Pararhizobium capsulatum DSM 1112: one gene and its partners. The protein of the gene in region 2 interacts with the protein of the main gene of each other region in a pairwise test. Links are inferred from orthologs where the notes say so. Each region holds a gene or a part of one and is shown on either strand. Other genes may lie near its edges.

Evidence for each region.
Region 1: the proteins of QO002_RS02480 (region 2) and dnaE interact in binary tests that used the Escherichia coli proteins (3 or more experiments, as listed by UniProt). The link is inferred for Pararhizobium capsulatum DSM 1112 from one-to-one orthologs.
Region 3: the proteins of QO002_RS02480 (region 2) and dnaQ interact in binary tests that used the Escherichia coli proteins (3 or more experiments, as listed by UniProt). The link is inferred for Pararhizobium capsulatum DSM 1112 from one-to-one orthologs.

The regions. Positions count from the first base shown.
Region 1 is NZ_JAUSVF010000001.1:2,466,935-2,478,052, reverse strand. Bases 2,574-6,579 are described here. They hold dnaE (DNA polymerase III subunit alpha), read right to left. Parts: upstream 6,278-6,579; coding sequence 2,774-6,277; downstream 2,574-2,773. Other genes in these bases: QO002_RS12110 (hypothetical protein), read left to right, coding at 6,457-6,579; QO002_RS12120 (L,D-transpeptidase family protein), read left to right, coding at 2,574-2,753. Outside these bases: QO002_RS12125 (DNA polymerase IV), read left to right, coding at 1-1,230; more of QO002_RS12120, read left to right, coding at 1,491-2,573; more of QO002_RS12110, read left to right, coding at 6,580-6,756; IS66 family insertion sequence element accessory protein TnpB, read left to right, coding at 6,785-7,021; QO002_RS12100 (hypothetical protein), read right to left, coding at 7,233-7,439; QO002_RS12095 (hypothetical protein), read right to left, coding at 7,427-7,852; QO002_RS31120 (BMC domain-containing protein), read right to left, coding at 7,849-8,250; QO002_RS12085 (EutN/CcmL family microcompartment protein), read right to left, coding at 8,263-8,532; QO002_RS12080 (hypothetical protein), read right to left, coding at 8,529-9,071; QO002_RS31175 (BMC domain-containing protein), read right to left, coding at 9,071-9,289; QO002_RS12070 (aldehyde dehydrogenase family protein), read right to left, coding at 9,677-10,687. UniProt on the Escherichia coli protein: DNA polymerase III is a complex, multichain enzyme responsible for most of the replicative synthesis in bacteria. This DNA polymerase also exhibits 3' to 5' exonuclease activity. The alpha chain is the DNA polymerase catalytic subunit.
Region 2 is NZ_JAUSVF010000001.1:541,439-551,543, reverse strand. Bases 2,360-5,352 are described here. They hold QO002_RS02480 (DNA polymerase III subunit gamma/tau), read right to left. Parts: upstream 4,803-5,352; coding sequence 2,916-4,802; downstream 2,360-2,915. Other genes in these bases: QO002_RS02470 (HIT domain-containing protein), read left to right, coding at 5,072-5,352; QO002_RS02485 (YbaB/EbfC family nucleoid-associated protein), read right to left, coding at 2,454-2,777. In the rest of the region: pheT (phenylalanine--tRNA ligase subunit beta), read left to right, coding at 1-1,672; QO002_RS02490 (nuclear transport factor 2 family protein), read right to left, coding at 1,828-2,190; more of QO002_RS02470, read left to right, coding at 5,353-5,476; nudC (NAD(+) diphosphatase), read left to right, coding at 5,479-6,453; QO002_RS02460 (porin), read right to left, coding at 6,613-7,674; QO002_RS02455 (porin), read right to left, coding at 8,104-9,165; QO002_RS02450 (prephenate dehydratase), read right to left, coding at 9,384-10,105. UniProt on the Escherichia coli protein: Part of the beta sliding clamp loading complex, which hydrolyzes ATP to load the beta clamp onto primed DNA to form the DNA replication pre-initiation complex.
Region 3 is NZ_JAUSVF010000001.1:376,237-386,313, forward strand. The notes cover bases 3,640-6,604. They hold dnaQ (DNA polymerase III subunit epsilon), read left to right. Parts: upstream 3,640-4,752; coding sequence 4,753-5,457; downstream 5,458-6,604. Other genes in these bases: QO002_RS01725 (shikimate dehydrogenase), read left to right, coding at 3,640-4,164; coaE (dephospho-CoA kinase), read left to right, coding at 4,161-4,748; secB (protein-export chaperone SecB), read right to left, coding at 5,529-6,020; QO002_RS01745 (FxsA family protein), read right to left, coding at 6,110-6,604. In the rest of the region: protoporphyrinogen oxidase HemJ, read right to left, coding at 1-418; hemE (uroporphyrinogen decarboxylase), read right to left, coding at 415-1,455; QO002_RS01715 (pyruvate, water dikinase regulatory protein), read left to right, coding at 1,861-2,682; QO002_RS01720 (Maf-like protein), read left to right, coding at 2,712-3,311; more of QO002_RS01725, read left to right, coding at 3,304-3,639; more of QO002_RS01745, read right to left, coding at 6,605-6,634; QO002_RS01750 (Tim44/TimA family putative adaptor protein), read left to right, coding at 6,771-7,469; mltA (murein transglycosylase A), read left to right, coding at 7,483-8,595; QO002_RS01760 (Smr/MutS family protein), read left to right, coding at 8,588-9,154; QO002_RS01765 (helix-turn-helix domain-containing protein), read left to right, coding at 9,151-9,528; gyrB (DNA topoisomerase (ATP-hydrolyzing) subunit B), read left to right, coding at 9,678-10,077. UniProt on the Escherichia coli protein: DNA polymerase III is a complex, multichain enzyme responsible for most of the replicative synthesis in bacteria. The epsilon subunit contain the editing function and is a proofreading 3'-5' exonuclease.

The DNA of each region.
Region 1 (11,118 bases), 1.9 Mb from region 2 along the record:
GATAACAGGCGTTGCCGCGCCTGCGGCAGCCCGCGTTTGCTCCGCCATCCGGAACTGAACAAACTGACGCTCGCGCATATCGATTGTGACGCCTTCTACGCCTCCATTGAAAAGCGAGACAATCCCGAGCTTGCCGACAAGCCCGTGATCATCGGCGGAGGCAAGCGCGGAGTGGTTTCAACGGCTTGCTACATCGCTCGTATCCATGGGGTGCGCTCGGCCATGCCGATGTTCAAGGCCTTGGAAGCCTGTCCCCAAGCGATCGTCATCAAACCAAACATGGAGAAGTATGTCACCGTCGGCCGTCAGGTGAGGACGTTGATGCAGGAACTGACACCTCTCGTGCAGCCGCTGTCGATCGATGAAGCCTTTCTGGAGCTTAAGGGTACCGAGCGGCTACATCACGCGGCGGCAGCCTTGACGCTGGCACGCTTCGCCCGTCGCATCGAGAACGAGATCGGCATCACTGTTTCCGTGGGTCTTTCCTATTGCAAGTTCCTCGCCAAGGTCGCATCCGACCTGCAGAAGCCCCGTGGTTTTTCGGTGATCGGCGAGGAGGAAGCCCTGAGCTTTCTCAGCGAAAAGCCGGTAACGCTCATCTGGGGCGTCGGCAAAGCCTTTGCGACGACGCTGGAGCGTGACGGCATTCGCACCATAGGCCAGCTCCAAACCATGGAGGAAGCCGATCTGATGCGGCGCTATGGCACCATGGGACAGCGTCTCTTCCGGCTTTCGCGCGGAAAGGATGACCGACAGGTGGAGATCAACGGCGAAGCAAAGAGCGTTTCCGCTGAGACGACCTTCAACGATGACCTCTGCGACTATGACCAGCTCATCGTCCACCTGCGCCGTCTCAGCGAGAAGGTCAGCGCGCGCTTGCGCAAATCAGAAATTGCCGGCCAGACAGTTGTCCTCAAATTGAAAACCGCGGACTTCAAGACCCGGACCCGCAATCGCCGTCTGGAGGACCCGACCCAGCTTGCCGACAGGATTTTTCAGACCGGTATGCAGCTGCTGGACCGGGAAACGGATGGAACCAAGTTCCGGCTGATCGGTATCGGCGTCAGCGATCTCGGCGATCCGGCGCTGGCAGATCCCCCGGATCTGGTCGATCGCAACGCCAGTCGAAGAGCGGCAGCCGAGGCAGCGATGAACATCCTGCGGGACAAGTTCGGGAAAGCCAGCGTCGAGACGGGCTACACCTTCGGAAAGGGTCGGCGGGATCGCTAAATGCCCCATAAACCGACCGCCAGCGACTGCAAGTCTTCTCCGGCGTAGCAGCTTTACACGGAAATTTGAACGCGCTTGCAAAGTGGATGGCTCAAGATTGCCAACTCCCGCAAAACTTCGTTAAATCCCTTTGTCTAGGCTGGCCTTTCATCTGGTTCATGCCTTGGCGGGACGCGCGAGGACGAAACCGGACGTTTGTATTTGCCGCGCATGAAGCCGCACGAACCGGCGCGCGGACTTTAGTAGCTCCGGATGTCGTCATGGTTCAGCGTATCGCCTTTCGGTCCAGTCTTCTTGCTCTTGCCCTTGCGGCCAGTACGGCACTTGGCACGGGAAACGTCCTCGGTGCGACAGAACGCCCACTGCAGATCATCGTCTCCAAGGATCAGCAGTCGCTCGTCGTCTACGACGGCGACACGGTGGTCGCCACGTCACACGTCTCCACGGGCAAGAAGGGGCACGCCACGCCAACAGGCATCTTCTCGATCCTGCAGAAGGCGCGCCATCATCGCTCCAACATCTATTCAGATGCACCGATGCCCTTCATGCAGCGGTTGACGTGGTCCGGTATCGCGCTTCATGCGTCCGGTCAGGTGCCGCCCTACCCGGCCTCCCATGGCTGCGTGCGCATGCCCGACGATTTTGCGAAGACACTTTTTGGAATGACTGAACACGGCATGCATGTCCTCATATCTGATAAGCAGGTGCTGCCGACGCCTGTTTCCCACGCGTTTCTCTTCCAACCCAAAGCTGAGGCGCCGCCACTGCTTTCAGATGTAGAGCTGCGGCCGACAGGCTCGCAGCTGCCCTCGTCTACGCAACCCGTCGAGATCGCGATGGGCGAACCGGCAGACAAACCGGCAGAAAGCGCACTACCTTCCGGGCCGCCTGTTCGCATGCTGATCACCTGGCGTGGACAGCGGGAAACGACGATGGACGCACAGAACATTCTGATTGATCTCGGCTTCAATCCCGGCCTTCCCGACGGCGTTTCCGGCTCCCAAACAGTTGAGGCGATCGCGGCGTTTCAGAAAAGCGAAAATCTTCCACCGGACGGACGGGTGACCGCCGAACTGCTTTCTACGCTTTACAAGAAAACGAACCGGGGAACGCCTGCCAATGGCCAAATCCTCGTTCGCCGGGACTTCGCGCCGGTCTTCGAAGCCCCGATCACCATTGCCGAGCCGCATGCGGCATTGGGCACACATTTCTTCCAGTTTCATTCTGCAGCTGACGCCGACAACAATGGAAGCGGCGGGAGTTGGTTTGCGACCACACTCGACAACGCGCTTCCAAAGACGATTAAGGCGCGTCTTGGTTTGACGGACGACAGCGATTCGCTTGCCTTCAATGCTGCTGAACGCACACTTGATCGACTAAGCCTCAATGCAGAGACGCGCCAGAAGATCGAGAAGATGCTCGCTGACGGTTCATCTCTGACCATAACGGATAATGGCCTTGGTCAGGAAACCGGAAAGGGCACGGATTTCGTCACAATTACGTATGCAGGCCCCAAGGGCTGAGACCGTCCCTGGATTCGTGATCAGACGAGTTCGACGTCTATGACACCGGGCGTTCCGCGCATGGCGGCGGCAATTTCCGCCGAAATCCGATACCGCTCGTTGAGCTCGACCTCAATCTCCCGCTGGCCATTGTCCTTGATGACAACGAACGATACGAGTCCGTCGCCCTTGGTGTTGAGGTGGGTCGCAACCGATCGCAGAGGGCCGCTGTCACGCACATAGACGCGCAGCGCCTTCTGCATCTGTAGAGAGCGTTCTTCCAGTGATTGCAGCGTCTGGATGCGCAAGCCGATACCTTCCGGCCGCTCTTCCGCCTGCACGGTCATGACGAGTGATTTGCCCGCTTCCAGCAGGTCTCGGTACTGATTGAGCGCCTCGGAAAACAGCACGGCTTCGAACTGCCCGGAGGAATCCGAAAAGGCGATGATGCCCATCTTGTTGCCTGTGCGGGTCTTGCGCTCCTGCTTGGACGTGACCGTACCGGCGAGACGGCCGGCTGTCGCACCTTTTTTTACCGAGGCTGCGAAATCACCAAAGGTCTGTACCCTGATCTTTGCGAGCAACTCGTTATAGGTGTCGAGCGGGTGAGCCGAGAGATAGAAACCCAGAACCTGGAACTCGCGGTGCAGCTTCTCCGACGCGAGCCAAGGTGAATAGGCTGGCAAGGCCAGCTTTTCAGGCCCTGTCGCAAAGCCCGCACCGAACATGTCGCTCTGGCCGCTGACCTTGTTTTCCTGGGCACGCTGCGCAAGACCGAGAATTCGGTCCATCCCACCAACCAGTTCAGCACGATCGTAGCCGAAACAATCGAAAGCACCGGCACAAATCAGGCTTTCGAAGACGCGGCGGTTCAAAAGCTTCGGATCAATCCGCAGGCAGAAGTCCTCAAGGCTTTCGAAAGGTGCATCGCCACGCACGGCAACGATATGATCGACTGCAGCTTCACCGACGCCCTTGATGGCCGCCAATGAGTAGTAGATGCAGTTGTCGCCGGTCTCGAAGCGCCTGAACGATGTCTGCACCGATGGCGGAATGACCTTGATTCCCAGCCGGGCGGCGTCCTGCCGGAAATCGTTGATCTTGTCGGTGTTCGACATATCGAGCGTCATCGACGCTGCCAGGAACTCGACGGGATAATGCGCCTTCAGATAGGCGGTCTGATAGGACACAATGGCATAGGCTGCCGCGTGGCTCTTGTTGAAGCCGTAGTTTGCGAACTTCGCCAGGAGATCGAAGATCATATCGGCCTGTGGCTTCGAGACGCCGTTGGCAACCGCGCCATCGACGAAGCGGGCCCGCTGCTTATCCATTTCCTCTTTGATCTTCTTACCCATGGCGCGGCGCAGAAGATCGGCCTCTCCGAGCGAATAGCCTGAAAGAACCTGGGCGATCTGCATCACCTGTTCCTGATAGACAATAACGCCCTGCGTTTCCTTGAGCAGATAATCGATCGTCGGATGGATCGATTCGATCTCTTCCTCGCCATGCTTGCGGGCGTTGTAGACCGGGATGTTCTCCATGGGACCCGGTCGATAAAGCGCCACGAGGGCGATGATATCCTCGATGCAGTCCGGTCGCATGCCGATCAGCGCCTTGCGCATCCCGGCGCTTTCCACCTGGAACACGCCGACCGTGTCGCCATTCGACAGCATCTCGTAGGTCTTTTCATCGTCGAGCGGCAAAGCCTCGAGCGCAACGGTGATATCGCGCTTGGCGATAAAGTCCACGGCGGTCTTCAGTACTGTCAGTGTCTTCAGGCCGAGGAAGTCGAACTTGACGAGGCCGGCCTGTTCCACCCACTTCATGTTGAACTGGGTGACCGGCATATCGGAGCGCGGGTCGCGATACATCGGCACGAGCTGCGACAGCGGACGGTCGCCGATCACGATACCGGCGGCGTGGGTCGACGCGTGACGGTAAAGGCCTTCGATCTTCTGGGCGATATCGAGCAGGCGGCCGATAACCGGCTCCTTGTCGACTTCTTCCTGGAAGCGCGGCTCCTCTTCGATCGCCTTCGACAGAGGCGTCGGGTTGGCCGGGTTGTTCGGCACGAGCTTGCAGATCTTGTCGACCTGGCCGTAAGGCATTTCCAGCACGCGACCAACGTCGCGCAACGCGGCGCGTGCCTGAAGCGAACCGAAGGTGATGATCTGCGCCACCTGCTCGCGGCCGTATTTGCGCTGAACGTAGCGGATGACCTCTTCGCGCCGATCCTGGCAGAAGTCGATATCGAAGTCGGGCATCGAAACGCGTTCAGGATTGAGGAAGCGTTCGAACAGCAACGAGAAGCGTAGTGGGTCGACGTCGGTAATCGTCAGTGCATAGGCGACCAGCGAGCCCGCACCGGAACCGCGGCCCGGACCAACGGGGATATCCTGCTGCTTTGCCCATTTGATGAAGTCCGCAACGATCAGGAAGTAGCCCGGAAATTTCATGCGTTCGATGACGCCAAGCTCGAAATCCAGCCGCTCGCGATAGTCCTTTTCGGTATAGCCGGCGGAGAGGCCCAGCTTCTCCATACGCTCCTCAAGGCCCTCCTGGGCCTGGCGCCGGAGTTCCTGCGATTCGGCGCGCTCAGCTTCCTGCGGATCGTCGGACGCACCGGTGAAGCGCGGCAGAATAGGGCCTCGCGTTTTCAGGACGAAGGAGCAGCGGCGCGCGATCTCCACAGAGTTTTCGAGCGCTTCCGGTAGATCCTTGAACAGCGCCACCATGTCCTTGCGGCTTTTCAGATAGTGATCGGGTGTCAGTCGGAACCGGCTGTCGTCGGAGACCATGGCGTTGTGCGCCACCGCCATCAATGCGTCATGGGCCTCATATTCGGCAGGCGATGGAAAGAAAGGCTCGTTGGTCGCGACCAGCGGCAAATCCATCTTATAGGCAAGCTCGATCATTCGACCTTCGTGGCGCCGATCGAAGCGCCCATGCCGCTGCAGCTCGACATAGAGCCGATCGCCAAACAGCGCCGCCAGTGTCTTCAATCGCGCCTCCGCAAGAGCGCCGTGACCCGAGCGTACCGCCATGTCCACCGGACCACCGGAAGCACCAGTCAAGGCGATCAACCCCTCCGTGCCGCCGTCACGTAGCCACGATAAAGCAATGCGCACCGCCTGCCCGCTCTCACCATCGAGATAGGCGCGGCTGACTATATCGACGAGCCGAACATATCCGGCATCGGTGGATGCAATCAGCACGATCGATGGCAGCTTCGCCAGATGCTGCGCATGACCGCGCTTCTCACCATCAACCTCATCCTCCATGTCGATCGACAGCTGACAGCCGATCAACGGCTGCAGACCGTCGTCCATGGCCTTCTGAGAGAATTCGAGCGCAGCAAAGAGATTATTGGTATCGGCAATGCCGATCGCCGGCTGGCCATCGGAGACAGCCTTGCCGATGATCTTCTTGATGGGAAGCGCGCCCTCCAGAAGAGAAAAGGCGGAATGAACCCGCAGATGCACGAACAGCGGATCACCGCCCTCGCCTGCCTGCGTCCCTACATCTTGCTTCGTCGCTTCGGCCATGGCTCGCTCCGATTCCTGTCAACGGAACGATATCCTGCTTCGGATCGGTGATGTCCACTTTTCATCCTTCACCGCTCCGATTTTTCCGCAAGCTGCGAATTTGTCCACAGAGCGCGAACAGATAAAATGGGCTGAAGAAGGATGATTACATCCCCATAACGAGGATGGAGAAACTGGCGATGAACATAATCATGGAGGTGAAGGCGGCAAGATCACGAAGAAAATCGGTCATTTCAAAGCTCCTTTTCCGTTATGTTTTTATTTTGTTCTATTTTTGTTCACTCGTCAAGCAGCGAAATGGAATTTACGATGTGCTGCGCCGCGATACTTTACGGAACCAACCAGTCAAGCAAACCGACCGAACCGGACAGACAAATCTGCTGCCGCGAGGCGGTTGGCACAATCTACTCGAATCGAAATTGGCGGTGTGGGCGGTCGTGTTTTGCAGGTCAATGCCGATGTTGCACCTGACCTGCTGAAGGCGCTGATCCGCCTGGTGCAAGAAGCATGATCGCTGGGGGCGCAAACGCGCGGGTCTATCCCCTCGCCTGCGGCGTGACCGACCTGCGCAAAGTGATCGACGAGCTGATGGCACTGTTGAAGTCATCGTTACGACAGAAAACCGCGTCCGGTTCGGCATTCGTATTCCATGGACAACGAGGTAATCGGATCAAGCTGCTGTTCTTGCGCAGCCAAGGCTTCTGTCTCTATTACCAAGCCCTGAAGAATGGCCGCTTTCCTTAGATATCGGCAAGCGATGGCACGGCGCAGCTTACGGCGGCACAACTGGCGATGCTATGGGAAGGGATCGAGTAGCGACGCTCCTCCTGGACGTTTGCGCCGGCACGCGTCGCCTGAGGCAAAGCATAACATTTATAGATACATATGCGACGACTTGGTATCAAAATAGAACGGAACCCTTTCGACCTACCGACCGCCTGTTTTTGATACGTTTTTACCGTCCTTTGATTGTTTCGAGTTTTGCGGTGATTGTGTCGCGGGCGAGTTGCATGTCTTCCCGCGTGCCAGAGATGAACAGTCGGCCGGTTGCGCCCATCATCTGGACGTCGTTGATGACGGCGTTTGGGGCGACTTTTTCGGCCTCATTGGCCGCGACGCAGGCAAACAGCGCCGGCGCCATCTCGTAGATCAGCAGCGCCACGCCCGGGACCAGGATCGAGGCATCGCGGGAGCGGTTGAGGATGATCGCGTGCTGGTCGGAGAGATCCTCGATGATGTCGTGATAGAGGATCTGCGGCTTGAGCTGTTCCTCCGGCCGCCGATGCCTGCGAGGATGGCCTCGCCGGCCGCGACCAGTTCCTCCATTCTGTCCGAATGCAGCTCCAGCAGCCCGAACTGCCGTTCGGTGTAGAGGATGCCCGGCTCCATCGAGGGCGCGGATTTGAGCGCCAGGTCGGTGATGCGGTGGATCGCCAGCGCCGGCGCCACCTCGATGATCAGGGAGTTCTGCCCGGCAAAGGGCGGATATCCCCTCGCCCGGGTGGGCGAGGACAGATATGCTGCGAACTGCGGCTGAAGATCCTCGATGGGAAGATAGACGCGAAGCTCTGTCATGCCCCACTCCTTCTGTTAATCTTGGGCGGGCTGTTAATCTTGGGCGGGCTGTTAATCTTGGGCGGGCTGTTCAATCTTGCCCGGGCTGTTAAATTTTGCGCGGGGATACCGGCCGGCTTCAGGCCTTGAGGGTCGAAGTGCCGGCCAAGATCGGCATGCGGACGGGCGATGACATGGACGGCGGTGACTTCGCCGACCAGTCCTGCGGCTTCCGCGCCGGCTTCTGTTGCCGCCTTCACCGCGCCGACATCGCCGCGCACGACAATGGACACCAGACCGCCGCCGACCTCGTTGCGGGCGATGATCTCGACATTGGCCGCCTTTACCATCGCGTCGGCGGCGGAGAGGGCCGGCACGTAGCCCTTGGTTTCAATCATGCCGATTGCCAGATTTGCCATTTCAAAGCTCCTTCATTTTTGTGCTTTTGGGTTGATATTCGTGGGTTGTTCGTCGATCGAGCCGACGATCAGCGCATCGATCGGCGCGGAGCGTTCGGGAAAGTAGGCGGCGGCCACCGAGCCCTGCGTCACAAGGACAGTCTCGCCCTCGGCGCAGCCCAGGGGATCAAAGGCGATGAGCCTTGCCCCCGTTTCGGTTTCCACCTCGAGCAGGGCGCCGGTCGGAAGCGTGCCGATATGGCGCGTCGACCAGAGCCTGCCGCTGACGCGGGCCTTAATCATGTCGCACTCCTTTCGATTCTGATGCCCCGGCGGCGAGCCTCGTCCGCAGCAAGGGGCGTTAATCTGCTTTGCCGGCCGATGCGCAGCCGCGTCGTGTCCGACCCGAGGCCTGTGATATCGCGCTCGGTGATCAGGCTTTTCGTCACCTGCGGCACGGCCGACGGCACTGTCGTCACCAGCACCGATGCCTGTTGCTGCACAGGCTGAGCCTGGGAAAGCGGCAGGGAGGAAAGCGGCGGGGAAGAAACCGGCACGGACGGCGATGCGGGCGCATAAGCAGCCATCGGCATCGCCGGTCCGGCGGCGGCGAGTGTGGGCGCACCCGCCGGCACGAATATCAGGCGCCCCTCCTGAAGCGCTGCAGCAAAGCCCGGATCGGCGGCGCGGCGCAGCACCGAAAGCGCAAACTCCGTCAGCCCCCGGGCATCGTCCACCCGCACCCGCTCCTCACGGCTCCCGGCCGCGCCCAGAAGCTCGGCCCGGATGGCGGCGATCTCCTCGGCCAGCACGTCGCGGATGAGGGCGCGAATGTCCGACATCAGCGTGCTCCCGCCTCACGCAGCACCCGCTCGGCGGCATCGCGCGCATTGCGCACATCCGCTTCGGTGCCCGCCAGGTAAAGTCGGCCGTTGGCGCCGATCATCCGCATGTCGATGACCTTGATGTCGGCTTCCTTCTCGGCCTCGTTGCAGGCAAGAATGGCATAGGCCGCCGGCTGGCATTCCAGCAGATAGATGCTTTCGCCGCTGAGAACCATGGAACCGGTCTTGTTGCGGTTCATCAGGAAGGCATGCTGTTCGTCGACCCGCGTGACGATCTTGGACGCCATGATTTTCGGCTTCTCGGCCTCGTCTGGTTTCTTGCCCATCGCCTGCAGTGCCGCTGCCGCACCCGCCTGGACCTCGGCGGTGGAATAGGCATGGAATTGCAGCGTGCCGAACTGTCGCTCGACCACGAGGAAACCGGCGCGCACCTCGGCGCTTTTCAGGACCGTATCCGTCAAAGCCTCGATGTCGAGCCCCGGTGCAATCTCGATGATCTGCGCTGCCATGCGCGCGCGGCAGGGTGCCGCGCATCCAGGTCGCGGTATAGGCCAGCGTCTGCGGCTGAAGCTGGTCAATGAAGATGAAAGCGCGAAGATCTGTCATGGCTGGCCCCCGGTCAGCTGGCGAAGTTCCTGGAGAATGAGGTGCCGCAGCAACTCGCGGTCGGCCCCGCTCTCGAACCCTTGCGATGGTGCGGTGGTGGGCGATGGTGCGATGGTGGGCGACGGTACGGTCGGCGCCGCAGCGGTGGGGGACGGTGTGGTGGGACGGCTGGAACCGTCCGGTCCCTCGAAGGGCGCCCGCACATGGGAGAAATCGCCGAAGGGCACGGCCGCATCGCTGTTCCAGGCAAGCCGCGTCCAATGGACGAGGTGTTGCGGCCCGATATTCTCGCCAACCGAGGAGCGGCCGGCATAACCGGTACCGATCATGAAGGACGGCGCCAGATGCGTGGCAAAACCCGCCGCCCCTTGCGAGCAGGGCGCATTGACCACCACGCGGTAGACGCAGAGCGCTGCGGCATAATCCAGCGCCTGCTGCGCATCCTCGCCGTGATAGGCGGCCGAATGCCCGGCGCCCGACATCCGCAGGATCATCTGCGCCACGCCCTTGGCCCGCTCAAAGGTGCCGACCGACATCAGGGCCAGGACCGGGCAGAGCTTTTCCCGGGTCAGCGGTTCCTCGATGCCGGCGCGATCGACCGGCGCGATCAGCACCTTGGTGCCCGGCACGACGCGAATGCCAACCTGCCGGGCGATCCACACCGCACTCTTGCCGACGGCCGCAGTGTTCAAATGCCCGCCCGGGAACAGGAAGTCCCGCAGCCGCGCCACGTCGGCCTCGTTGCACAGATAGCCGCCCGCCGCCCGCAAGGCCCGCTCGAAGCGCTGGCGATTGCTGTCCAGCGTCAGGAGCACGCTTTCATTGGTGCACAGCACGGAATTGTCGAAGCTCTTGCTGTCGATAATCCGCTGCGCCGCCGCCGTCTGGTCGGCGGCGGCTTCCTTTGTACTTGGTTTTTCCGTGTTCCCCTCGGAGACGCGTTGGGACGACGGCGCGTCAACTGAGCGGAAGCGAGATATTCGGGAATGGTCGGCGACTTGGCGCATCCATGCGAAACGCGGAAGTGGAGTGATTCGCGCCGGTGGACTGATTGTTTGCTGATGTGGCGCTCAGCTGGAGAGGTTTGAATTTTTATTAGCAACTCGGAAATTGCGGTCAGCAATGCAGCACAGTTGGCGAGCGGTGGTTGGTCAAGTGCTTATCTAGCCGTTCAATTGTGCGACGCCAAGGGCGGCTGGCAAAGGGGTGAGCTCATATCCGGAAAGAGCGGCAGACGTAGCTTTCAGTTCAGCGCCAGAGGAAATAGTGGCCACACTCATTACCGATCAATTGATTGTACTCGTTTGCCAAAACGAAGTATCAGCCAGTCAGACATCAACTCAAAGAGCGCTTTCCTCTTGACTAAATTCCTGCCCGCATCTGCCTTGTGAATCTGACCTGCCTCCGACAATCCGTGCAAGCACGGCATGCGGCTTCT
Region 2 (10,105 bases):
CGATGTCACCAACTACCTGACCTTCGACCAGGGCCGCCCGCTGCACGTCTTCGATGCCGCCAAGGTCAACGGCAACCTCACCGTGCGCCGGGCAATCGAAGGCGAGAAGGTTCTGGCGCTGGATACCCGCGAATACACGCTGTCCCCAGCTAACGTTGTTATCGCGGATGAAAAAGCCGTCGAGTCCATCGGAGGCATCATGGGTGGAGAGCATTCCGGCTGTGACGAGAACACGACCGACGTTCTGATCGAATCGGCGCTCTGGGACCCGATGAACATCGCCAAATCAGGCCGCGGCCTCGGCATCATCACCGATGCCCGTTACCGCTTCGAGCGCGGCGTCGATCCGGAATATATGGTTCCCGGCCTGGATGCCGCGACGCAGCTGATCGTCGATATCTGCGGCGGCACGGCGGCGAAAGCCGATGTCGTCGGTTATGCCGGCTACACACCAAAGGTCGTCGATTTCCCGGTTTTCGAGGTCAAGCGCCTGACGGGCCTCGAAGTCAGCGCCGAGGAAAGCATCTCGATCCTGTCGAAGCTCGGCTTTGGTGTTGAAGGTTCGGGCGAGCGTGTCTCGGTGTCCGTTCCCTCCTGGCGGCCGGATGTTGATGGCAAGGCCGATCTGGTCGAGGAAGTCATGCGCATCCATGGCGTCGATTTCATCAAGCCTGAGCCGATCGAAAGCCATACTTCGGTCAACGGCCGCATCCTGACGACGCTGCAGATCCGCACGCGTCTTGCCAAGCGCGCGCTCGCCTCGCGCGGCATGCTGGAGGCCGTCACCTGGTCGTTCATCTCCGGGGCCCAGGCCGAGCTCTTCGGCGGCGGCGCGGCCAGCCTTTCGCTCGCAAACCCGATTGCGGCCGATATGTCCGACATGCGCCCCTCGCTGCTGCCGGGTCTGTTGACGGCTGCTCAGCGCAATGCCGACAAGGGCTTTGGCGACGTCGCGATCTTCGAAGTCTCCGGCACCTATGAGAACGACACGCCAACCGGCCAGCGCCGCGTTGCCGGCGGTATCCGCCGCGGCACGGCATCGCTTGCCGGTTCCGGTCGACTGTGGTCGAACACGGCCAAGGGCGGCGGCAAGCCGGTCGATGTCTTCGATGCCAAGGCCGATGCGATCGCGGTTCTCGAAGCCTGCGGCGTGCCGATGGGCAATGTGCAGTTCGAGGCCGGCGGCCCGTCCTGGTATCACCCGGGCCGCTCGGGTACGATCAAGCTCGGCCCGAAGATCGTGCTCGGCACGTTTGGGGAATTCCACCCGAAGACGCTGGAAGCGCTCGATGTCTCCGGTGCCTTGGCCGGCTTTGAAATCTATGTCGATGCCATGCCGGACCCGAAGAAGAAGGCCACCCGCACCAAGCCGGCGCTGGAGCTTTCGCCCTTCCAGGCCGTCAAGCGCGACTTCGCCTTCGTCGTTGACCGCACGGTGGAAGCCGGCGCGATCCTGAAGGCTGCGTCCAGCGCTGATCGCAAGCTGGTGACCGGCGTCTCCGTCTTCGACATCTTTGAAGGGGCGTCGCTCGGCGAAGGCAAGAAGTCGGTGGCCATCGAAGTCGTCATCCAGCCCGCCGAACGCACGCTGACGGATGAGGATTTTGAAGCCCTCACCGCCAAGATCGTTGCCAACGTGACGAAGTCCACCGGCGGCACGCTGCGGGCCTGAGAAGGAACCTGCCCTGACAATCGTCCTCGGCCTTGAGCCGGGGACCATTCCCGTCGGCGTGAAAGATATTCGAGTCGAGCCGGAGCTTCCTCTAGATTCCTTTGTTTCCGTTTGTCTTTTCGGGAAAACCGGTTTCCACTTTTCAGTGACAAACTCTAGGCCGGATGCAGGTGGTAGAGCTTGTTGACGATGATCCAGCGGCCCTCGATCTTCAGAAGCGAAAGATAATCGGTAAAGCGCATGCCGGCGAACTCGTCGGTAACCTTGACGCTCGCCGCATCGCCGGAAATGTCGATCGTCTCTATATCCATGACAGGCTGGGTATCCGGTGGCGCTGGCGGCTCTGCAAGGACGGCGCTGATGAATTCATCACGCGTCAGCCATTCGACCGAACCTTCATAGTTGCCGATAACCCGCGCATTGGCATGAAAAGCCTTTCGCAGGGCCACTTCGTTGCCGAAGGCCATGCCATCGACATAGAGATGCAAGATCGTCCGGATCGCCTGTTCTTCGGACATCCCGTTTCTCCGCTCGCCTGCCAGCCAACGGAGAAATTGTACCATGAAGGCGACATCATGCGAAGCTCGGCACTTGCGCCGTTATCGGCCTGCGAACCTTGGCGGTATTTGCAAGCACTTCGAGGTGGCACGAAGACCACCTCCGTCTGTTGCGAGGTCAAGCTTTGGCGACCTTGCCATGGATTTTGACCGCAAGGCACCGAGCCTGCAGCTTCGATTAGCCTATCTAGGCTATCCGCCAGCTATCGCCGTGTTTAGCCCTTTTAGAAAGGCAGCTTCATGCCGGGCGGGATCGGGAGGCCTGCGGTCAGCGCACGGGTCTTTTCGGCGGCGATGGCCTCGGCCTTGTCCTTGCCGTCCTTATGGGCAGCAACAATCAGGTCTTCGAGGATCTCGACATCGTCTTCCTTGAACAGCGAAGGGTCGATCTTGATGCCCTTGAGGTTGCCCTTGCCATCCATGCGAACGGTCACCAGCCCACCGCCGGACGCACCATCGACTTCGAGAGCGGAGATTTCATCCTGCATCTTTTCCATCTTGGCCTGCATTTCCTTGACCTTGCCCATCATGCCCATGAGGTCGCGCATCGGATTTTCCTCTTCGAAATGTGCTTAAAAGCTAGAAATAGAGGATGTCTGGTTCAGATTGAACCAGACATCCTCTAACTTCTTTTGTTTCTGTTTGTCTTTTCGGGAAAACCGGTTTCCACTTTTCCCTGACAAACTCTAGTGCTCGATATCATCGCCGGGAAGGATGTCGCCTTCCTCTGATTCGGCAACGGCAACGACCTGCGGCTCCTCAACTTCCGGATCCGGCCCCTTGATGCGCACGTCGGCGATCTTGGCGCCCGGGAAGCGAGCGAGGATGGCGGCGACATCGGGGTCCTGCCGAGCGTCGCTGAGGCGCTTTTCCTGAGCCTGCTGCTCGGCCTCCAGTAGCGTTTGCTGGCCGGGTTCGCGGCTGAGGATGACCATCCAGCGGATGTCGGTCCATTCCTCCAGCCGCTTCTGCAGATCGGCCACCAGCGTCTTCGGCGCTTCTTCGGGGAGGTTGATCTCCAGGCGCCCCGGTTCGAGATTGACGAGCCGCACGAAGCCACGCACCAGCGTCTTCAGGCGGATATCGCGGTTTTTCGCGCAGAGTTCGGCAATGTCGGCAACGGAATTGACCGGAACCTTGGGCTGGGCCTTCGGGGCAGCGCTGACAATAGGCGCTTCGGCGGGCTTTTCCTCGATGCGGCCGACAATCTGCACAGCGGGCGTTGGTGTATCGGGCACTGCCCGCAACATCGTTGCACCATTTCCGTTAGCGCGCTGGGCAGGCGGCGTGTCGATGGATCGTGCCTGAATGTTCGATCCCTGGAAGGCCTGCGGTGTTCCCGCACCGTTACCATTGACCGTCGGTGCACGGCCGGCATCGCCACCCGAAAGTTCGAGCAGGCGACGTGCAGCATCTTCCGGCGCCGGCAGGTGGGCAGCATGGGCAAGCCGGATCAGCACCATTTCGGCGGCACCGGCTGGGCGCGAGGAGCTCTCCGTTTCAGGAATACCCTTCAAGAGCATCTGCCAGATACGCGACAGCGTGGTGACCGCGATTCCAGAGGCGAACTCGACGCCGCGGGTGCGCTCGATCTCGCTCAGCGACTGGTCATTGGCCGCATCCGGCACATATTTGAGCTTGGTGACGAGATGGGTGAAATCAGCAAGGTCGGTCAGAACCACGGACGGGCTAGCACCAGCCTCGTATTGGCGCGCGAACTCACTGAGCGTTGCAGCGACATCCCCCTTCACGATATGATGGAAGAGATCTACGATGCGGGCGCGGTCGGCAAGACCGAGCATGGAGCGCACGGCCTCAACTTCGACGGAACCGGCCCCATGGGCAATTGCCTGATCGAGCAGCGAGAGGCCATCGCGGGCGGAACCCTCGGCTGCACGGGCGATCATCGCCAAGGCATCCGGCTCGGCGGCGACACCTTCCTTTTCGAGAATGGTGGTGAAGAGGACAACGAGATCGATCGCGGCGATACGGCGCAGGTCGAAGCGCTGGCAGCGCGACAGCACCGTGATCGGAACCTTGCGGATTTCCGTCGTGGCGAAGATGAACTTCACATGCTCCGGCGGCTCTTCGAGCGTCTTCAACAGGCCATTGAAGGCCTGCGTCGAGAGCATGTGCACTTCATCGATGATGTAGACCTTGTAGCGCGCAGACACCGGGCGGTAGCGCACCTGTTCGATGATCTCGCGGATATCGTCGATACCGGTATGGGAGGCGGCGTCCATCTCGATCACGTCGACATGGCGGCCTTCCATGATCGCCTGGCAATGCTCACCGGGGATGCGCAGGTCGATGGTCGGCTTGTCGATTTCTGATGTCTTGTAGTTCAGCGCGCGAGCAAGGATGCGGGCGGTGGTCGTCTTGCCGACGCCGCGAACCCCGGTCAGCATATAAGCTTGGGCGATTCGACCGGTCTCGAAGGCGTTGGTGAGCGTGCGCACCATCGGCTCCTGGCCGACCATAAGGTCGGAGAAGTCCTTCGGCCGGTATTTTCGCGCAAGGACGCGGTAGGCGGCGGGCTTTTCGGATGTCGGGATCAGACTATCTTCGCTCATCGCCCTCTTTTCCCCACGATGGGGCCGCTTGGCTGCAAATCGTGTCCAGACAGGACAGTAAGGAAAAGGGTGGGAGGCTGGCACGATGACCCGTGCCTGGCTCGTTGGGGCTGCTTCCTTCCGGACCTGACCCGGTTGGCGAGTGGCTCGTCCACCACCAACCTCCCGGCTCTCATATCGGCAATATCGCCAGCAAAAGCAAGCCAAGCCTTCAAAAAACTGCTATTGATTTGCAAAACAACGATAATTCGCAAAGCCCGGAGTTCTTCTTGTCTGACTTTTCCCTTGATCCCCGCCTTGAACGCGATGGGTTGCTCGTTTCCAACCTCGGACTCTGCCAGCTCCGGGTGATGAACGACCGGCGCTGGCCCTGGCTGGTGCTCATTCCGCAGCGAGACGGTATCTCGGAAATTTTCGACCTGACCCCGCTCGACCAGACGATGTTGACATTCGAGACCAACATGGTGGCTGCGGCATTGAAAAAGACGACCGGGGCGACCAAGATTAATGTCGGAGCGCTCGGCAATATCGTCCGCCAGCTTCATGTCCACGTCATCGCCCGCAGCGAAGGCGACGCCAACTGGCCGGGGCCTGTCTGGGGTTTCGGCACGGCCGAGCCGTGGAGCGACGAAGAACGCAAGGCATTCGCAGCCCGCCTACTGGAAAACCTCTGACCATGACGAAATCGATCTTCGACCTGCACAGCCCGCATCCCGAACCCAGCACCCTCGTCGCCTTTGCCGAAAACCACCTGGACCGCCAGTCGGAGCATCGAGCCGACGATTGCGTCGAAAAGGCCTTCCGGGCTGAGGGGGCGCATGTATTGGCCTTCTCCGGCAGCCGGCTGGTGGTCAAGCACGACGAGAAGATCATCGATCCGCTCTTCGCACCTTACGAGCTTTCGGGATTGCAGCCGGAACTTGACGACGCGATCCTGCTCGGCTTCCTGCCAAATGGCGAGCCGCGGCTTGCCGTGCCGATCGGGCTGACAGAGGAGACGCTCCCCGAGCCGTTCAAGATTGCGGACGGGCGCACCCTCTATCGCCAGCAGATGCTCACCGACGAGCTTCTGGGACAGTTCGCGCAGGCATCGAGCCTGATCACCTGGAACGCCAACAATCGTTTCTGCGGCAAATGCGGCAGCGCGACTGAAAGCCAGGCCGGCGGTTACAAACGGATCTGCACCGCCTGCGGCCATCTTAGCTTTCCGCGCACCGATCCCGTCGTAATCATGCTGACGATCGATCTCGAGCGCGATCTCTGTCTGCTTGGCCGCAGTCCGCATTTTCCCGAAGGCATGTATTCCTGTCTTGCCGGCTTCGTCGAACCGGGCGAGACGATCGAAAATGCTGTGCGCCGCGAGACGCACGAGGAATCCGGTATTCGCATCGGTCGCGTGCGCTACCATGCCTCGCAGCCCTGGCCGATGCCGCACACGCTAATGATCGGCTGCTATGCGGAGGCGAAGAACCGCGATATCCACCGCGACGAACAGGAACTGGAAGACTGCCGCTGGTTCACCCGTGAGGAAACCGCCACCATGCTGGCGCGAAATACCGGCGTCAGCCTTGCCGCCGGTGAGCTCGGTCCGCCGCCGAAGGGCGCGATCGCCCATCAGCTTATGCGGGACTGGCTGGACTGGCACCGCTAGAGGATGTCTGGTTCAGATTGAACCAGACATCCTCTAGATTCTCTTATCTTCGTTTGTCTTTTCGGGAAAAGCCGGTCCCCACTTTTCCCTGACAAGCTCTAGCAGGCAAACGAAAACCGGCGCCCCAAGGGCGCCGGCTTTGTATTTAGTGCCTGCTGATCAGAAATCTCGCTGGAAGCGGACGGTGCCGCCGAAGGCATTGCCGTCGCCACGCACGCCACCGAAATCGGTGTAGTTTATTTCCGGCATGATCTTGAAGCCAGAGACCATCTTGTATTCCACGTTCAGGGCTGCGGCGAAGGTGCCGTCTTCTTCATAGGCTGCCTGGCCATTGATCGTAGCCTTGTCAGTTACCTTGGCAGCAAAGCCACTCCATGCTGCCCATTCGCCGTTCCACGAACCGAAGAAGTTGCGCTGGCGCGAGCCTGCCGGGCCGTCTTCATTATCCCAGCCAGACTGATAGCCGCCCATGATGAAGATCGAGAAGACATCGTTGAGGGTCAGATCAAGGCGGGCCTTGGCTGCCATTTCTTCGGACTGGGCGTCGTAGCCGATGATTGCGGAAATGCCGCCCCAATCCTGCTTGTACTTGAAGCCGGCCAGCGGATCCGGCCAGTCTTCGTCCTTGTAGTAGACCGTCGTGCCGCCGGCACTATAGGTGCCGTTGCCCTCTTCCAGGCCAATCAGTAACTCGAAGCCGTTGTCAGTCTTGTAGACATAGCTCACCTGAGGGGTGCGGTTTGGCGAGTAATCGATGACATCGTCATTGATGATGTTGCCGGCCGAATCCAGCCATTTGTCGAAGCGCGAATCCGAATAGCCGGCGCGGAAGCCACCCAGCTCGATATAGGAACTGATCAGCGTAAACTTCTCCACGCCATCCGTGTTATCCCAACGATGCTCGATAAAGGAACGCAACGTACCATATTCCGTATCGGAGGCTGCGTCATAGCGCAGCGTGGCACGGGTATGGCCAACCCAGCCGTCGTTGATCCCGTTATAGGGGCTCTCACCCAACATATTATCGAAACGAACGTAGCCGCCGATCTTCAGACAGGTCTCGGTGCCCGGTATGTAGAAGTAACCTTTTCCGAATGCGTCGCAGACGCGAACATATTCCATCGGCTCTGGCTCGGCCGCGACAATGGCGTCCGCTGCTGTGGCGTTCTGAAAAGCTGCAAGCGCGGTTGCCGAAGCAAGCAAAAGGCTCTTGATGGTCATCAAATCCCCAATCGTGTCAAATGACAACACATGAATTTCCGGTGCCAAGCCGCCCGACCAACTCGGAATCGCGGACGGACTCAGCGCGCCAGACGGCGTAAAAAGACCACGGGTCTATGTCACATTCTATCAGGTAAACTGTCATAGTTACCCCCACGCAACACGAAAATATCGAATGTGGCAAAACTACAGCACTCGCGAGCAGGTTGTCCAGATGGTCGCAATTTATCAAAAATCGCGATTATTGCGAAGGATGCAGCGATTTAAGGTTTACCCTCAACCGAGACGTCGCTTTACATGTGGCCTGGATCGAAGGGCGAGAATACGCGTCCTTGTTGAACGCCGGGTGGGATTTGATGACGGGTATGACGACAAAGCAAAACCGGCACCTAAGGAAAGGTGCCGGTCGTTTTGGCGCATGGGCGCTGATCAGAAGTCGCGCTGGAATCTGATGGTGGCACCGATAGCATCGCCATCACCGCGCTCACCGCCGAAACTGGTGTAGTTGAGTTCCGGCATGAAGCTCAGGCCGTCGGCAACCGCATAATCGACATTGAGGGCGCCGGCGAACGTGCCGTCTTCTTCATAGGCCGCCTGAGCGTTGAAGGAGGCCTTTTCACTGGCCTTGACGGCGAAGCCGCCCCAGGCTGCCCAGTCGCCATTCCAGGCACCGAAGTAATTCAAGCGACGGGTGCCGCCCGGACCCTTGTCATTATCCCAGTCGGACTGGTAACCGCCCATGACCCAGGCGGAGAATACGTCGTTGAAGACCACATCAAGGCGCACCTTGCCGGCAAAGCTCTCCGCGAACGGGTCATACCCTCCGACGGCGGAGATTCCGCCCCAATCCTGCTCGTACTTCACGCCCACGATCGGTTTCGGCCAGTCGCCATCATCGTAAAAGGCGGTCGGTACTGGAGCATAACCGGTGTCGTAATCGCCGGCGCCTTCCTCAAGGCCGATGAGAGCGCTGAACCCGTTCCCGCCCTCATAGACGTAGCTCACCTGGTTGGTGCGGTCGCCGGTATAGTCGATGACATCGTCGTTGATGATGTTGCCGGCCGAATCAAGCCAGGTGTCGAAGCGCGAATCGGCATAGCCGGCGCGGAAACCGGCTGCATCGATATAGGCTGCGTTAATGTAGGTATCGCCATCCGATTCGGCGCGAAGCTCGATGAAGGAGCGCACGGTGCCGATCTCGGTATCATTGCGGGCATCGAAGGTCAGCGTGCCGCGGGTAAAGGTCGAAAAGCCGATATCTTCGCCGCTGTAGACATCGTCGCCGAGGCCGAGGTCGAAGCGGACATAGCCGCCGATCTTCAGGCAGGTCTCACCGCCCGGAATGTAGAAATACCCGGCACCATAGGCGTCGCAGACGCGCACATATTCCATCGGCTCGGGTTCGGCCGCTACAACGGCATCGGCAGCATAAGCTGCTGGAACGAAGGTAAGCGCGGCAACCGAGCCGGCAAAAAGAGCTTTGATTTTCATAGAGATCTCCGTGTCTATGCTGGAAAAATCAGCGCCAGCATTCAAACCGCGGCGGCGTGTCGGATCGCGATGGCAGGAGGCCATGCGAACTGAGTCGCGTCGTCACGACGGAGAAAATCATGCAAGACGGGGAAACTCCACCCCGCAAATCTAGCCAGTTATCGCTAGCCGGACAATCAATGCGCGACCGTGACAGAAGCGCCACGGCCGCAGGCTTGTCAGAGCGTCAATCGCATCGGATGAGCGCGGTAGGTGCCGAGGATTCTTACCTTTTCGGAAAAATACCGAAGTTCATCGAGTGCCTGGCGCACATGTGTGTCCTCCGGATGGCCCTCGATATCGGCATAGAACTGGGTGGCGATGAACTTACCGCCGAGCTGGTAGCTCTCGAGCTTCGTCATGTTGATACCATTCGTGGCGAAGCCACCGAGCGCCTTGTAGAGCGCCGCCGGAATGTTGCGGACATTGAAGACGAAGGTGGTGACGATCACGTCCTTGTCTGCACCTCGACGGATATCCTGCGCATCGCGCGACAGGACGACGAAGCGGGTGACGTTGTTTTCGGTGTCTTCGACGTTTTCGGCAATGATTTCCAAGCCGTAGAGATCGGCGGCAAGCCGAGGCGCGAGCGCTGCCATGGAGCGATCTCCCATCTCGGCAACGAGCTTGGCGGCACCTGCGGTGTCACCGGCAACCACCGGCTTCCAGCCATTGGCGCGGACGATCTTGCGGCATTGGCCGAGCGCATGGATATGGCTGTGAACCGTGCGGATTTCATCCCGCGAGACGCCCGGCAGCACCATGAGCTGGAAGCGGATCGGCATGAAATACTCGCCGACGATGTGCAGGCGCGACTCCGGGAGAAGATGATGGATGTCGGCAACACGACCGGCAATCGTATTTTCGATCGGGATCATCGCCAGATCCGCCTCGCCGTTCT
Region 3 (10,077 bases), 170 kb from region 2 along the record:
GGCTGAAAAGCACGTGAACACCCGTGAGAAGCACGACAAACAGAAGCTTCGCGTGGAGCCACCCGCCTTGAAACCCGTAGACACTCCAGGCGAGATAAAGGCCGAGCACCCAGGAGATCATCATCGCAGGGTTCATGATGACCTTGAGCAGGCGCTGCTCCATCATCTTGAAAGTCTCGGATTGCGGCGACCCCGGCTCCGCATCGGTATGATAAATGAACAGGCGCGGCATGTAGAGAAGCGCTGCCATCCAGGACATCACAGCGATGATATGCAGCGCCTTTATCCAGAGATAGAGATTATCCGGCTGGTAGACGAAGAGCCCTGCAAGCAGGGCGACAAAAATCCCGATCGCAACAAACGCTCTGATGCGCGCACGCCGGCCGGGAGCCCTGTCAACCTGCCTCTCCATGGTCACGCCGCCTCCCCTGAGCGTCGAACACGCGCAAGAAGCTGTGTGACATGCTCTGGATCTGCCTGCGGCGTGATCCCATGCCCCAGGTTGAAGATCAGCGGTCCATTCCCAAGAATGTCCAGGATCCGATCTATCCCCTCATCGAGAGCGATACCACCGGCAACGACCCGCATCGGATCAAGATTGCCCTGGATCGGACCGTCCTTCTGCAACTCCGCCGCAAAGCCCAGCGGAACCGACCAGTCGAGACCGATTGCATCCGCATCCGTCGCCTGCCTGTAAGTTTTCAGGCGCGTCCCTGCTCCCTTGGCAAAGGCGATGATTCGCGCCTGTGGCCGACGTGCCCGAACGCTGTCGATCATTCGACGGACGGGCCTGATCGCATAACGCTCGAATTCCTCCTCGCCGAGAACACCGGCCCAGGAATCAAAAATCTGAACCGCGTCGGCCCCCGCATCAATTTGTTCAACCAGATAGTCAGCCGATACGTCCGCCAGCAAACCGAGAAGATGGTCGAATGCCTCCGGGTGGCGATAGGCGAAAAGCCGGGCAGGGGCCTGGTCCGGGGTTCCCTGACCCGCAATCATATAGGTCGCGACCGTCCAGGGCGCGCCACAGAAGCCGAGAAGGGTTGTTTCTCCGGGCAGCTCCCGCCGCAGTTTCGTTACCGTCTCGATGACTGGCTTCAGGTGACCCGAGACGATCGATGGGTTCAGCCGATGGATCTCTCCAACATCGATCGGGTCCATTCGCGGTCCGTGGCCTTCCTCAAAGCGAACATTCCGCTTCAAGGCGTCGGGGATGACAAGGATATCGGAAAACAGAATCGCTGCATCGAAACCGTACCGACGGATCGGCTGCAATGTCACTTCCGTTGCAAGCTCCGGCGAATAACAGAGATCAAGAAAGCTCCCGGCCTGTTGGCGTGTTTTGCGATACTCCGGAAGATAACGACCTGCCTGCCGCATCAACCAGACGGGAGGAGGAGACAACGTCTCTCCCTGCAATACCCGAAGCACTTTGCGTCCTTGCACAGTCACGTCCACATGTCTCCAACTTAAAACAAAACTGAATCTAGAAGGTTTCTATTTCTTAGAGTCGGTGACTATCAAGGATTAAAATCCATCCCCACCTCATCCACAGGGCCGCCGCGTTGAGCAGCCGTGAGGAAAAAATTCGGCCAATCTGGCACGAAAGTTCGGATAGCCCGGAAAATTGTTTCGATTCAATTCGTTCTGCTCTTCACCACTTGAGACGTGTTTGTGGATAGGCTGTGAATGGGCGTGACATTTTGCCGTAAGCATGAGTCATCTTCACAGGGGCCGCGAAGTCTTCTCCGAGCGTGCGTCAATTGTGAATAACTCGGAAGTTTTCCCCTTGCCTTGGACGGGGGCGAGCCCTTAGCTGTTTTTGTCCCGCTTTATCAACAAGCCCCGGAGAATAACGTGGAGAACCAGAAAAACTATTTCCACCTGCATCTGATCTCCGATTCGACCGGCGAAACATTGATTGCGGCCGGCCGCGCCGCCGCTGCGCAGTTTCAGGCTTCCCATGCGCTTGAACACGTCTATCCGCTGATACGGACGCGAAAGCAGTTGGGGCAGGTGCTCGAGGCCGTCGATGGAGCGCCCGGCATCGTCCTCTATACCATTGTCGATCGCGACCTGGCCGATATGATCGACCAGCAATGCAAACAGATGGGCGTACCCTGCGTCTCTGTTCTCGATCCGATCATCGATATTTTCCAGACCTATCTGGGTGCCACATCCCGTCGTCGCTCCGGCGCCCAGCATGTCATGAATGCCGAATATTTTGCGCGCATCGAGGCCCTCAATTTCACGATGGATCACGATGACGGACAGCTGCCCGTCGATTTTGATGAAGCCGACGTCGTCTTGATCGGGATCAGCCGGACATCCAAAACACCGACCAGCATCTATCTCGCCAACCGCGGCATCAAGACAGCGAACATACCGATCGTGCCCAATGTGCCGCTGCCGGAACGATTGCTCGAGGCGACGAAACCCTTGATCGTAGGTCTGATCGCAACTGCGGATCGGGTTTCGCAGGTCCGACAGAACAGGGTGCTCGGGGCAACCCAGGGCTTTCATGTCGAAGAATATACCGATCGTGCCTCGATCGCGGAGGAACTGAAATATGCGCGCATGCTCTGCGCACGCAACAATTGGCCGATCATTGACGTGACGCGCCGCTCGATCGAGGAAACAGCGGCCGCGATCGTTGCCCTGAGGCCCCGGCTGCGGTAAATCCGCACTCCACTGTCCAGGACCCGTCTATGACCCCTTCTCTCGTGCTTGCGTCTGCAAGCCCCTTTCGCAGGATGCTGCTTGAAAACGCCGGCATCGCTTTTGGAAGTCAGGCTGCGGCCATTGACGAGCGGGCGATCGACGCCAAGCTTGAAGCGGAAGGGGCGTCACCGGAAACGATTGCCCTCGCTTTGGCTGCAGAAAAGGCTGTCGATATCGCAAGGCATTTTCCCGAAGCGGTTGTGATTGGGTCCGACCAGACGATGTCTCTTGGCGCGCGCGTCTACCACAAGCCACGAACTATGGACGAGGCGCGAGATCACCTTCTGTCTCTTTCAGGCCAGACTCACCAACTCAACAGTGCAATCGTGCTCCATCAGGACAAGGAGATTTTGTGGCGCCACGTGTCGTCGGCCCGGTTGACCATGCGTAATTTCGACCGGGATTTTGTTGAGCAACATCTTGCGCGTGTCGGTGAAAAGGCGCTTTCCAGCGTCGGCGCCTACCAGCTGGAGGGGGAGGGTATCCAGCTGTTTGACGCGATCGAGGGCGATTATTTCACGATTCTCGGTCTACCCATGCTGCCCTTGCTGGCTAAACTTAGAGAGATCGGTGTTCTCGATGCGTGATTCACGTGAAACATTTGTTAACCATGCTTTCGTTGCCGGCTACCCGGTCAAGCATTCGCGATCGCCTTTGATTCATGGATATTGGCTGGAGAAGTTGAAATTGCAGGGAAGCTACCGGACTCATGAAGTGACTCCGGATAATTTTCCCGGCTTCATACAGGAGTTGAAAAGTGGACAGTCCGGATTTATTGGTGGCAACGTCACCATCCCCCATAAGGAAGTTGCTTTCTCCCTCTCCGATCGGCCGGATGATTTGGCACGGGAAATCGGTGCCGCCAATACCGTCTGGCTGGAAGACGGTGTGCTTCATGCGACCAATACTGATGGCATAGGTTTCACTGCCAATCTCGATCAATCAGCACCTGGATGGGATGGGATCGAGACGGCTGTTGTCCTCGGTGCCGGGGGCGCAAGCCGGGCGGTCATCCAGTCCATTCGCGACAGGGGTGTCAAAACCATCCATGTTCTGAACCGGACGGTAGCGCGGGCGCGTGAATTGGCGGATTGTTTCGGGCCGGCGGTCCATGCGCAGCCGATGGAAGCCCTCTCGGATATGCTTCCCGGCGCCGGGCTTCTGGTCAATACAACATCGCTTGGGATGGACGGCGGAGAGGTACCCGCCTTCGATTTCAGTTCGATGCGTCCGGATGCTGTTGTCACCGACATCGTCTATGTGCCGTTGAAAACGCATATTCTGGCGCAGGCCGAAAGTCAGGGATTTCGCATTGTCGATGGGCTCGGGATGCTCCTTCATCAGGCCGTGCCCGGCTTTGAAAAATGGTTCGGAGTTCGCCCCACGGTCGATAGCGCGCTTCGCCAATTGATCATTGATGACATGGCGGCTCACACATGATCGTCCTTGGCCTTACCGGATCCATCGGCACGGGAAAGTCGACAACGGCGCAGATGTTTGTAGATCTGGGCATTCCGGTGAACGATGCCGATAAGGTCGTGCATGATCTCTACCAGGCAGAAGCTGTAGAGCCGATCGATCGGGCATTCCCGGGTGTCGTCGTCGATGGCTGCGTGGACAGGGGCAGACTTTCGTTGGCGCTCGCGGAAAGTCCCGCACGGTTCAAGGAATTGGAGGCCATCGTCCATCCGCTCGTTCGTCTGCGTGAAAAGCAGTTCGTCGAAAAGGAAAGAGCCGCAGGAACGCCGATCGTGGTGCTCGATATTCCCTTGCTCTATGAGGTTGGCGGCGAAGATCGTGTGGATGCCGTCGTTGTCGTAACCGCCGATCCAGACATTCAGCGCGAGCGTGTCTTGAAAAGACCGGGGATGACGGCCGAAAAATTCGATCTCATCCTCTCGCGCCAGATGCCGGACGACCAAAAACGTGCGAAGGCGGATTATATCATCGATACCGGCCTCGGGCTTGATTCGGCCCGCACGCAGGTCGGGGCACTTGTCGAACGTCTTCTGAAAAAAAGGTGACCTAATGCGCGAGATCATTTTCGACACGGAAACCACCGGTCTCGATAATCGTCTTGATCGGGTCATCGAAATTGGCGGCGTCGAACTCGACAATCACTTTCCGACCGGCCGGACGTTCCACGTCTACATCAATCCAGGCGATCGTCAGGTTCATCCGGATGCGCTTGCAATCCACGGCATCACCGATGAGTTCCTGAAGGACAAGCCGTCCTTTGCCAATATTGCGTCCGACATGATGGCGTTTTTCGGCGATGCCCGCTGGGTGGCCCACAACGCGAACTTTGATATGGGCTTTATCAATGCAGAGCTTGCCCGCATCGGCCAGCCACCCGTCGCGCCCGATCTGGTGACGGACACTCTGGCACTGGCCAGGCGTAAAAATCCAATGGGGCCGAACTCGCTCGATGCACTTTGCCGGCGCTACGGCATCGACAATGCTCACCGGACGAAGCACGGCGCATTGTTAGACTCCGAACTTCTGGCAGAAGTCTATATCGAGATGAGCGGCGGACGGCAGGCGGCTCTGGGTCTCTCCTCGCAGGAAAGCCGCGGCACCGAGCGGGAACAGGACGATACGATCGTTGTGATCGGCCAGAGACCGCGCCCGTTGGCGCCGCGTCTGACTGAAGAGGAACGCGCAAGCCACGATGCGCTGGTCGCCAAGATGGGTGCCAAGGCAATCTGGGGCAAATACGGCCAACCTCAATAAACCAGCCGCAATAAAAAATGCCCGGCTCGCGAGAACCGGGCATTCGGCTTAACAAGCAAACTCTTCCCAAATCAGTTCGGCGCGGCGGAAACCTGGGCACGAACCTTTTCTTCGGCCATGCGCTGCGTGAACATCTGCGCAAAGTCGATCGGATCGATCATCAGCGGCGGGAAGCCACCGTTGCGGGTTGCATCGGCAACGATCTGGCGTGCGAAGGGGAAGAGCAGGCGCGGGCACTCGATGAAGAGCAGCGGCAGCATGTGTTCCTGCGGAAAGCCGGTAACGCGGAAGACGCCACCATAGGCCAGTTCGACATTGAACAGAACCTTGTCGCCTTCCTTGGCTTCGGCATTCAGCGTCAGGACAACATCAAATTCCGCTTCGGAAAGCGGGTTGGCATTGACGTTGACATTGATGTTGATCGAAGGAGCCTTGTCGCGAGCCTGCAGCGAACGGGGGGCAGCGGGATTTTCGAAGGACAGATCCTTGATGTACTGTGCCAGAACGTTCAGGGACGGACTCTCCTGGGAGCCGCCGTTCGGGTTGGATGCGGTATCGGTCATGAGGCCTTTTCCTTGGGCTTGATGTGCTGTGGCCATCTAGCATTTCGCTCGGAGCCTTACAACCCGGAGCCCTGCCGCATCATGGAAGGCTAGCGCAACCTGTTCCGGTCATCCTGCTGTCCCGGCGAACGAGGTGCATCACGCGAATACTCGTCTTCCTCCAGGTCAACTACCTGCGGACCGCGCCGATGAACGTCGGAGGAGTTGTCTCCGGGGCGGCTTCCGGGTGAAAATCCGAAACCGGAGCCGACCGTGACGATGTTGAGGCGATCACGCATCACCTTCCAGGCGAGGTCTCGTACGGGTGGAAGAAAAAGCAGGATCCCGACAATATCGCTCAGAAAGCCGGGCAGGATCAGTAAAATGCCAGCGACAACGATCATGACCCCATGAACCAGTTCGCGCCCGGGATCGCCGCCACCAGCCGTTGCCTGCTGAAGTCGTCTCAATGTACCCAAGCCCTGAAAACGCAACAGGACTATTCCGGCGACCATGCTGGCAAGAACGAGCATCAATGTCATCCCGACACCGATTTCGTTTCCGACCAGAACAAAGGTCGCGATTTCCGCAAACGGCAACACAAGAAAAAGCGATGGAGCGATCAGAATACGCATGGAACCCACTCATTTATCGAGGAAATGCCATCCAACGGGCGCCTCGTTGCAAGGAATTGATATAGTCGTTTGAATGATGATGCCATGCAGACTATATGGGGTAACCTCAAGGCAAATTAACAGCGGTCTGGGTGGAATGGGCTCTTTCGACTTCGTCACATTGTTTTTTCTGGTCGCCGCGGTGATCATCTTCATCCAGTTGCGCAGCGTGCTCGGTCGTCGTACCGGCAGCGAGCGGCCACCGCTCGATCCCTATTCCAAGCGCGAAACCGCGGAAGGACCGGAGGCGACCGGCAAGGTCGTGCAGTTGCCGCGTCGGGATGGCAGCCCGGATGGCACGGCGAGCTATGCGGCAATCGACGCCTTCACGCCAGCGGGCACGCCGCTCAATGACGGTTTGCGCAGGATAGCAGATGCAGATGCTTCCTTCGATCCGAAGGAATTCGTCAACGGCGCCAAGACGGCCTACGAGATGATCGTCATGGCGTTTGCCGATGGTGATCGCAAGACGTTGAAGGGTCTGCTGTCCCGTGAGGTCTATGATGGTTTCGAAGCGGCGATTGCGGAGCGCGAAGCCAAGGGCGAGGTTCTGAAGTCCACGTTCGTCGGCATCGAAAAGGCCGATATCGTTCATGCCGAAGTCAAGGACAGCGAAGCGAGCGTCACTGTGCGGATCATCAGCCAGTTGATCTCTGCTACCTTTGACAAGGCTGGCGCCGTTATCGACGGCGATAGCGAGGCGGTGTCCGAAGTCAACGACCTCTGGACCTTCGCCCGCGATACACGCTCGCGCGATCCGAACTGGAAGCTGATCGCGACCGAATCCGAGAATTGATCGGACCGGCGCGATGGATTTCAGTCTGCAGCGGGTCGGCTTCTCCGACATCCCCGGTTGGCAAAACGATGATCCGGCTGCGGTCGTACGCGCGCTTGCTCGTTGTCATCGGCATGTCGTTTCGGTCAAACCCCACAAGACCGGCGCGCTCGGCGTCAGCTCGGACGATTTGGGGCTGGCCTTTGAGGCGGCATCGACTGTTGTCGATGCCCTGGCCCCCGAGGGGGCCAGGGATTTCTTCGAGACGCATTTCGTGCCTTTTCTCGTCCGCCCGTCGATGGGAGGGAGAGGTCTGGTCACGGCCTTTTATGAACCCGAAGTCGAGGTTCGGGCAGAACCGGACGCGCAATTTCGCTATCCCTTTTACCGCCGTCCGGCCGATCTCGTTGACCTCGATGACAGCAATCGGCCGTCCGGCATGGATCCCTATTTCGCTTTTGGTCGCCTCCGCGACGGAGCGATTGATGAATATCCGGATCGTAGCGCAATCGAGCAGGGCTATCTTCGCGGCAAGGGGCTGGAAATTGCCTATGCGAAATCCATCGTCGATGTTTTCTTCGCCCATGTTCAGGGGGCGGCCCGATTGCTGTTTCCGGGTGGCCGCGTAACGCGTGTCACTTATGCGGCAAAGACGGGCCATTATTTCTCAGGCATCGGAAAGCTTCTGATCGATCGCGGCGAGATCGACCCCAAGACCGTGTCGATGCAGAGCATTCGCCAATGGCTTGCCGAGAACTCGGATCGGGTTGCGGAGGTCCTCTGGCATAACCGTTCCTTCATCTTCTTTCGGGAGGCTGCGGTCGATGATCCGGTGCTCGGGCCTGTGGCCGCTGCAAAGGTAGCGCTGGAGCCGGGACGCTCACTTGCTGTCGATCGCGCGATCCACACCTTCGGCGTACCCTTTTTCATCAGCAGCGAGACACTGGTCCATATCGATGATGCCAAGCCCTTCCAGCGGCTGATGCTGGCGCTCGATACCGGTTCGGCGATCGTTGGCCCGGCGCGCGGCGATATCTTTACCGGCTCTGGTGACGAAGCTGGCCGACTGGCCGGCTCGGTGCGCAACGCGGCAGATTTTTTCATTTTCATTCCCAAGGCCGCAGCAGCAAGATACGGCGATGGCTAAGGATCGAAAGCTCTCGAGCGAAGACAGAATCCTCTGGGGCAAGGTTGCCCGCACGACCCGTCCCCTGCCGGGACGCATGGAAGATCTTGTCCATTTTGAAGAACCGGAGATTGAAAAAGCGCCTGAATCGCAGCAGCCCGCAAATTTCAAGGACGGGCGCTCCCTGTTGGAAGCCCTCGGTGTTGCACCCGAGCCGCCGAAGCCAACGCAGCACCAGCATCATCCTCTCGAGAAGCCGGTGAAGCGCAAGCTCGCCCGGGGACACCTGCAACTGGAGGCGAGGGTAGACCTGCATGGTATGATCCAGAGCGAGGCACACGGATTTCTGCTGCATTTCCTGATGCGCGCCCACGACCGCGGCCTGCGCCATGTCCTGGTCATCACCGGCAAGGGCACGTCGCTCGGCAGCGAAGGTACCTTGAAGCGAGCGGTGCCGATGTGGTTTTCCCTGCCGGAATTTCGGTCTCTGATTTCCTCCTACGAACCGGCTGCACGCACCCATGGCGGCGAGGGCGCGCTTTACGTGCGTCTCTCCCGGGCCAGGGGAGCGGCACCGTGACGCCCTTCGGCGAAGCCATGCATCGCCTGCGTCTGCAAAAGGGCGTTTCGCAAAAACAGATGGCCGCCGCCATCGGTGTTTCTGCCGCCTATCTTTCGGCCCTCGAACATGGAAAGCGTGGCGCTCCGAGCTTCGATTTCCTCCAACGCGTCGCCGGATATTTCAACGTCATCTGGGATGAGGCGGAAGAACTTTTCGGCTTGGCGGCGCTTTCCGATCCCAAAGCCGTGCTCGATACGTCCGGACTATCCGCTGGTCATACCGCCTTTGCCAACAAGCTTGCGGCGCGAATTCGCCGCCTTCCGGACGAAACCATCGCTGCATTGGAAGAAGTTTTGGAAAACCGGCGTTTTCCTGATAAGGATCGTGAATGATCCCCTGTTTTCTGCCGGTTTTAGCGCCTCGGGATTTGGAAGCGCCAACAGTTTCCCTATATTCACAACAGCCGTGGATCGGGTGATTCGCCCGTAATCGCCGTCAGGCCTCTTTAGAGGCTTGGAACCCTGGAAAGACTAGAAACTATATGACCGATACTCCTGAAACCGCCTCCGGTTCCAACGCCGAAGAATACGGCGCAGATTCCATCAAGGTGCTGAAGGGCCTCGACGCCGTACGCAAGCGGCCGGGCATGTATATCGGTGATACCGACGACGGCTCGGGCCTGCACCACATGGTCTATGAAGTCGTCGACAACGCGATCGACGAAGCGCTTGCCGGCCACGCCGATGTTGTCACGGTAACTCTGAATGCCGATGGTTCGGTCACGGTCACAGACAATGGTCGCGGCATCCCGACTGACATCCATAAGGAAGAAGGCGTATCCGCAGCCGAGGTCATCATGACCCAGCTGCATGCCGGCGGCAAATTCGACCAGAATTCCTACAAGGTCTCGGGCGGTCTGCACGGCGTCGGCGTGTCGGTTG